DNA from 2 places in the Williamsia sp. z34 genome. Region 1 is predicted to be linked to the other one. Evidence: riboswitches for the same ligand, from Rfam matches in the RefSeq annotation. Region 1 holds a riboswitch; the other holds the start of a gene.
The links. Region 1 has a riboswitch for cyclic di-AMP ahead of AC51GT_RS02550 (C40 family peptidase). Riboswitches for the same ligand answer to the same signal wherever they lie in the genome.
Positions count from the first base shown of each region.

Region 2: it holds a riboswitch for cyclic di-AMP, as region 1 does, so the genes downstream of both, AC51GT_RS22345 (transglycosylase family protein) here and AC51GT_RS02550 (C40 family peptidase) in region 1, are expected to answer to the same signal.

Region 1 covers NZ_JCANWW010000001.1:530,828-534,237, forward strand. Annotated here, with positions in the region: gene AC51GT_RS02545 (DEDD exonuclease domain-containing protein) at 1-742, opposite strand, end outside; cyclic di-AMP (ydaO/yuaA leader) riboswitch at 1,386-1,569, shown strand; gene AC51GT_RS02550 (C40 family peptidase) at 1,585-2,169, shown strand; gene AC51GT_RS02555 (C40 family peptidase) at 2,422-3,410, shown strand, end outside.
Region 2 covers NZ_JCANWW010000011.1:61,476-64,885, reverse strand. Annotated here, with positions in the region: gene moaA (GTP 3',8-cyclase MoaA) at 1-952, shown strand, start outside; gene AC51GT_RS22350 (MoaD/ThiS family protein) at 954-1,202, shown strand; cyclic di-AMP (ydaO/yuaA leader) riboswitch at 1,514-1,714, shown strand; gene AC51GT_RS22345 (transglycosylase family protein) at 1,722-2,318, shown strand; gene AC51GT_RS22340 (TRAP transporter large permease) at 2,592-3,410, shown strand, end outside.

The sequences.
Region 1 (3,410 bases):
GAACCCGACGCCGTAGATCGACCGCCGTCCCGATATACAGGACTTCGTCCGACGGTCCGCGGAACAGGTAGACGCCGGGTTCGGACGGCAGGTGGTCCGACAGTGCTCTCTTGCTGCGGGTGGCCGCAGAAATTCCGGGGAGATAGTCGCGCAGTTCCCTATATGTATGGACGCCCTGGTTGCCCACCCGCTCGAACAGGCGATGCAGTACCTCCACCGTCGCGCGGGCATCGTCGAGCGCCCGGTGCGTCGGCTGCGTCTGCACGGCGAACAGGGCGGCGAGGGCGGAGAGTTTCACCGTGGGCGCCTCGTCGCGGGTCAGGACCCGTCGCGCGAGTTTCACTGTGCACAGAACCCGATGGAAGTCCCACGGGTGGCCGAGGTCGTTGGCGGCGGCGCGCAGGAAGCCGACATCGAAGCGTGCGTTGTGCGCGACGATCACCGCGTCCTGGGCGAACTCCAGGAATGCCGGCAATACCTGATCGATGGTCGGCGCCCGGTAGACCATCGCCTCGGTGATCCCGGTCAACCGGACGATGTGCGGGGGAATGCCGCGACGGGGGTCGACGAGTGTCGCGAAATCACCGAGCACTTCGCCGCCACGGATCTTGACCGCCCCGATCTCGGTGATGCGATCGTCGGTCGGGCTGCCGCCGGTGGTCTCGAGGTCGACCACGACAAACGTCGTCTCGCGGAGTGGCCGGTCGTCCGGATGCGCCAGGGTCGGGTCATCAAACGACATCTGGGCCCCGATGACCTCACTGACACCACTCACGCCACTCACGCGACGAACACTAGTTCGAGCCTCCGACAGCACTGCGTTGTCGGGGGTGGATGTTTGGGCCGCGGAAGGCCGGGTACAACATCCGAGATGTCTTGTCGGAGGGTGCCGCTAGCGTCTCGAGCGACGTAACAAAAGTCGGCCTCATCTCGTCTCCGGGTAAACCCTGAGGGCCCCGAGACCGAGATGAGAGGCCCAATGAGACGGAGATCACATTGCTCATCGAATGCAGCACCTGCCCGGGCCGTCCTGTCGAGTGTGACGGCTGCATGATGACCGTCTTCATGGGCCCCGTAGGGGTCCGGAGCAGCGAGGATGCGGAAGTTCGCTGTGATGAATTCGTTATTGATCACGAGGCCCGCATAGACGAGGCGGTCGCGATGTTCCGTGCCGCGGGCATGCTGGGCAAGTCTGAGACTCACGATCACCGCAGGCGTATTACCGCAGCTCAAGGGTACTTTTCGGACCAAAATCAGCCCCGTTTGTGGGCTGTGTGACGCAACACGCCGGACGGACCCTGTCGTCCTTCCGGTGGACATTCGCCATCACGGTTTCGTAACCTTTCTGAGACCTAACGAAAGTGTTCACTCCATCCGGAGGAATCGTCAGGTCGCCGCTTAATCACCAACACGGTGAACCGGGGAACCATCTGATGCAGACCACAAGTCCGCATTCGGGGTGAATCCCATCGAACCCTGAGGTCTCAACGACTTTGCGGGTTCACCGGGTAGGGCCATCTTCCGGCCCGAATCCGACAGCTAACTCGGTCAGCGGATAGGGAAGAAACAAGGAGATCTCGCTTCGTGGCGAAACATCGTTTGAACAAAGAAAGCCGTGGCGCCAAGAGTGCCCGCGGTGCACTCATTGCCGGTTCGATCACTCTCGGCACCCTGGGTATCGCCGCAGCGCCTGCCTTCGCCGCACCGGTGACCGTCCCCGGTGTCGGAACTTTCGACATCCCCGGTCTCACCCCGGAAATGATTCCGAATGAGCTGAAGCCGGAAAACCTCCTCCCCGGCGTCGCCGCTGCGCCCGCGCCTGTCAAGGCTGCCGGTCAGATCGCTGCGGACGCCGCAGTCAGCAAGATCGGTTCGCCGTACGTCTACGGCGCAGCCGGCCCCAGTGCTTTCGATTGCTCGGGTCTCGTCTACTGGTCGCACCAGCAGGCCGGTCAGACCATTCCCCGGGACAGCTACGGCCAGCTCGGCGGAGGCACCAGCGTCAGCGCTGCGAACGCCCTGCCCGGCGACGTCGTGATCTACAACGGTGGCGGCCATGCCGGCATCTACGTCGGCGGCGGTGAAGTCGTGCACTCCTCGACCGAGGGTGTGCCCGTCGCCCGGATGGCTCTCGACGGCATGTCGATCGTGGACATCCGCCGCTACTGAGCAACCAGAACTGAACAGCCATTGGGCGGGTCCGCAGAGTCTTGCGGTCCCGCCCGACGGCATCCGGCAGCCTTTACGGCGCTGGTGTCCGGCGATTCACATCGCCCGCCCATGCGCGCTGTGTAGCCTGGCCGGGTTGGTCAAATGCAGTGCAGGGGATAGGTCGTCGGGTGACCGCCATCGACCGGAATTGTGAACGTCGGTCAACAAGGAGTTGTCAGAGTCGTGGTGCGTGAGGGATATGCCGCCGTGATGCGGACTGTGGTCGCCGGTGTGGTCGTGGCGTTGGCCGTCGCCCTGGGGGCCGGTGCGCCGGCGGGTGCCGAACCTGCTCCGCAGAGCCCCGACGTGATGCTGGCCGACTACACCAAACTCGGGCGTGAAGCCGAACAGGCCACCGAGGCGATCCACACGGCGACCATCGAACTCGGCAAACAACGCGAGGCCGTCGCCGCTGCGACCAAGGATTCCGAGGCGGCCGTGGCCAATCTCGCCGCACTCGACAAGCAGGCCGCGGATCTGCAGGGCGCGGTCGATGCGCTCGTCACCGCGAGTTACAAAGGGGCCCGGGTCAATCGCCTCTACGCGGTGCTGGTGAGTGATTCGCCGCAGTCGCTTCTCGACCAGATGGCCGGCCTGGAGATGATCTCGCGCCAGACCGTAGCGGACGTGAAGATGTTCACCGCCGCGAAGTCGAACGCGGAGAAGGCGCAGAAGACCGCGGCCGACGCCAAACTCAAGGCCGAAGCCGCTGTTGCCACCGCCGAGAAGACCAGTGCCGACCTGCAGGCCCAGCAAAGTGAGCGCGTCTTCAAGGCGACCGAGATCCGGGCCATGTACCAGGCACTGACCGGCAAGCAACTCGCCGAACTCGCCGGTGCCAGTGTCGACTTCGACCCGAAGCTGCTGCCCGCCGGTACCGCTCCGGAGGTGGTCGCGGTTCGTGCAGCGATGACCCGGGTGGGGGATCCGTACGTCTGGGGCGCCACCGGTCCCGACCAATTCGACTGTTCCGGACTGATGGTCTGGGCCTACAAGCAGGCCGGAAAGACGTTGCCGCGGTCGAGCCAGGCCCAACTCGCCGGTGGAACCGAGGTCTCCCGCGACGACATGCGACCCGGTGACCTGATCATCTATTACCCCGACGCCACCCATGTGGGTATGTACGTCGGCAACGGGTACGTGATCCACGCGTCCACCTTTGGTGTGCCCGTGGCGGTTGTCCCGGTGGACAAGGGTGG
Region 2 (3,410 bases), on a different contig from region 1:
CCGCTGCAACCTCCGGTGCACGTACTGCATGCCGGCGGAGGGTCTGGACTGGCTCGACAAGGCCGACGTCCTCACCGCCGACGAAATCGTCCGGCTCGTCGGTGTCGCGGTTCGCGACCTGGGTATCCGCGCGGTCCGATTCACCGGCGGCGAACCACTACTGCGCAAGGATCTGACCGAGATCATCAGTGCCGTGGCCGCTCTCGAACCGCGCCCCGAGATCGCCCTGACCACCAACGGCCTGAGCCTGGCCCGCAGCGCCGAGGCGCTGGCCGCGGCCGGACTCGATCGGGTCAACGTCTCCCTCGACACCGTCGACGCGGCCCGCTTCGCCTCGATCACCCGCCGCGACCGACTCCCCGACGTCATCGCCGGGCTGGCCGCAGCACAGGCAGCCGGTCTACGGCCGGTCAAGGTCAACGCGGTCCTCGATCCCGAAACCGGATTGGCCGATGCCCCTGAACTCCTGAGGTTCTGCCTGGCCGAGGGATACGAATTACGCATCATCGAACAGATGCCGCTGGACGCCGAGCACCACTGGTCACGGACGACGATGGTCACCGCAGACCAGATCCTCGACACGCTGCAGGCCGAATTCGATCTACGGCCCGATACCGCACCCCGGGGCGCCGCACCGGCGCAGCGGTGGCTCGTCGAGGGGCATCACACACCGGACGGCAAGCCGGCCCGGGTGGGCATCATCGCCTCGGTGACACGGCCCTTCTGCGGCGACTGCGACCGAACCCGCCTGACCGCCGACGGTCAACTCCGCAACTGTCTGTTCGCCACGTCGGAGACCGATATTCGTGATTTGCTGAAGTCAACCGAAAATTCAGATCAGGACATCGCGCTGCGTTGGCGCGAAGCGACCTGGGGCAAGTTGCCCGGTCACGGGGTCAACGATCCGGGCTTCCTCCAGCCCTCTCGACCCATGTCGGCGATCGGGGGCTGACATGGAGATCTGCGTCAGGTTTTTCGCGGCTGCGCAGGCCGCCGCGGGGGTCGAGCAACTGGTGATACATCTCACCGACAAAGCAACTCTTGCCGATCTGGAATCCGAATTGGGGCAATCGAATCCGCGATTGGCCGAAGTGTTGCAAAGATGCTCATATCTGCATGAGTCGGTAGCGGTCCGCGACCGGTCGCGAACCCTCTCCGGGGGAGACACCGTCGATGTTCTCCCGCCGTTCGCGGGCGGTTGAGTCAGCGAACCCCCGCACGTAACCGGGTCGTTTGACCCACTTGTGCGCTTCATCCCCTTGGTTCAAACTGTGACGTTACTCACATCACGGTTCGATCACGGATCGGACACGGGACGACAGTCATATCGGTGAGCAGCAAATATGCCAAATCAGGCTCAAAAGCCCCTTCTGGACACACAGTTATGCCCCCTCGAGTAGGCGTGTGTAAGCGCGAATTAACACGTACCGTCTGAGTCGGTCGAACTGATCGACCAGATCGACCCGATCGCAACTGAATACTCTCGGATCGCCGCGCCCAACCTCGTCCCGCGGTCCGAGACACACCAAACGCAATTCAGGGACGGGGGCGGGGGACCCAAACATCTCCTGGAGATCACCGGATTTCCGCGGTCCAAGGCGGTCAACGCCTGCCGACCAACGAAATCCTTGGGGTGCAGTTCCGCATAGCGGAACCGAGCAACCTCTCGCTCGAACCCGACAGCTGACTTCGTAGGCGCGTGGAGAGAGGAAGTAAAACTTATGTCCGGACGTCATCGTCAGCCGACCAACACCGGTCGCACCGTTGCCAAGATCGCTCTCACCTCTGCCGTCATCGGCGGCGGCGCCAGCCTCGCCTTCGCAGGCGGCGGCAACGCCGGAGCAGCCACCGACGCCGAGTGGGACCGCGTCGCACAGTGCGAGTCGGGCGGCAACTGGGCCATCAACACCGGAAACGGTTACCAGGGCGGCCTGCAGTTCTCCCCGAGCACCTGGACCGGCCACGGCGGCGGCGAGTTCGCCCCGTCGGCAGACCAGGCCACCAAGGAACAGCAGATCGCTGTCGCCGAGCGTGTCCTCGCCTCTCAGGGCAAGGGCGCATGGCCCACCTGCGGCACCGGTCTGAGCGGCGCCACCCAGCGCGACGCCCCGACCGCGGCTCCGAGCCTGGAGATCCCGGCCGTGCCCGAGCTCCCGAACCTGGCGCAGGCGACCGACGACATCGTCGCTCAGCTCAAGGCCACGATCAACGATCCCGCGCTGCACCAGCTGCTCGACCAGGCCAACGCGCAGGGTGACCTCACCGCTGATCAGGTCGCACTGTTCAACGAGTACAAGGGCTACCTGCCCGCTTCCTGATCCACCTTCGGGAAGCCCCAGACGAAGGACCCCACACGCGACGCAACGTCCGTGTGGGGTCCTTTTCCAAATTCTGGAGCAGACAGCGGCAGATGGCCCGGCGTTACCGGACAGACATGGAAGTAACGCACCGGCAACAATGCGTGGAGATTGCACATATATGACGGGTACGACTGTGCAACGTTCGCGTTGCCGGTCATCGGTTCTGGCGGAAAACTCAATTCTCACAGCCCCGCACATTTCGGTCCAGGTGCGTTTTCCGGAGGAACCACATTGAACGCTCATCTCACTGCCGCCCACTGGGTGTATTTCGTCGGGATCATCGTCATCCTCATCACGATGGCAATGCGCAAGAACATCGTCGTACCTGCTGTGATAGCGACATTCCTGACCGCCTTCGTCTTCTCCGGCAGCATCATCACCGGTCTCGCATCGATCTTCAATGCCAGTCTTGTTGCCGCCAAAGAGCTTTTCAACATCTTCCTCATCATCGCCATGGTCACGGCAATGTTGGGCGCACTTCGTCACATGGGTGCCGACCGCCTGATGGTCGCCCCGTTCAGGCGCGTGATGCGGACCGGCACAAGCAGTTTCATCGTTCTGGCGATCGTCACCTACGTGATCTCGCTGTTCTTCTGGCCCACACCTGCGGTTCCGCTCGTGGGCGCAGTGCTCATCCCCGTGGCCATCCGTGCCGGCCTGTCTCCGCTGTCGGTCGGTATGGTGATCGCCATCTGCGGTCAGGGAATGGCGCTGTCGTCGGACTACATCATCAAAGTCGCTCCCGGCATCTCGGCATCGAGCGCCGGCGTGGACGCCGACCTGGTGGCCGACAAGGCGATGGTCCTATCGCTCATCGTCGGCCTGACCGCCCTCATCATCACGTTCGTCATGCAGCGCAAACACTGGCGCGCTCCGTCACCGGACCTGCTCGTCGAATGGGAGGCAGAGGCCGACCGCGGTGCCGACGACCTGCGTGATGAGCTGGGCGACGACGGTGGTGTCGGCGGACCGGATTCCGACTCCGTCGACGGCGGTCTCCCCGGACCGCGGCCCGGCGGCCCGGTGAAAGTGTCCACCGTGACCGAATCA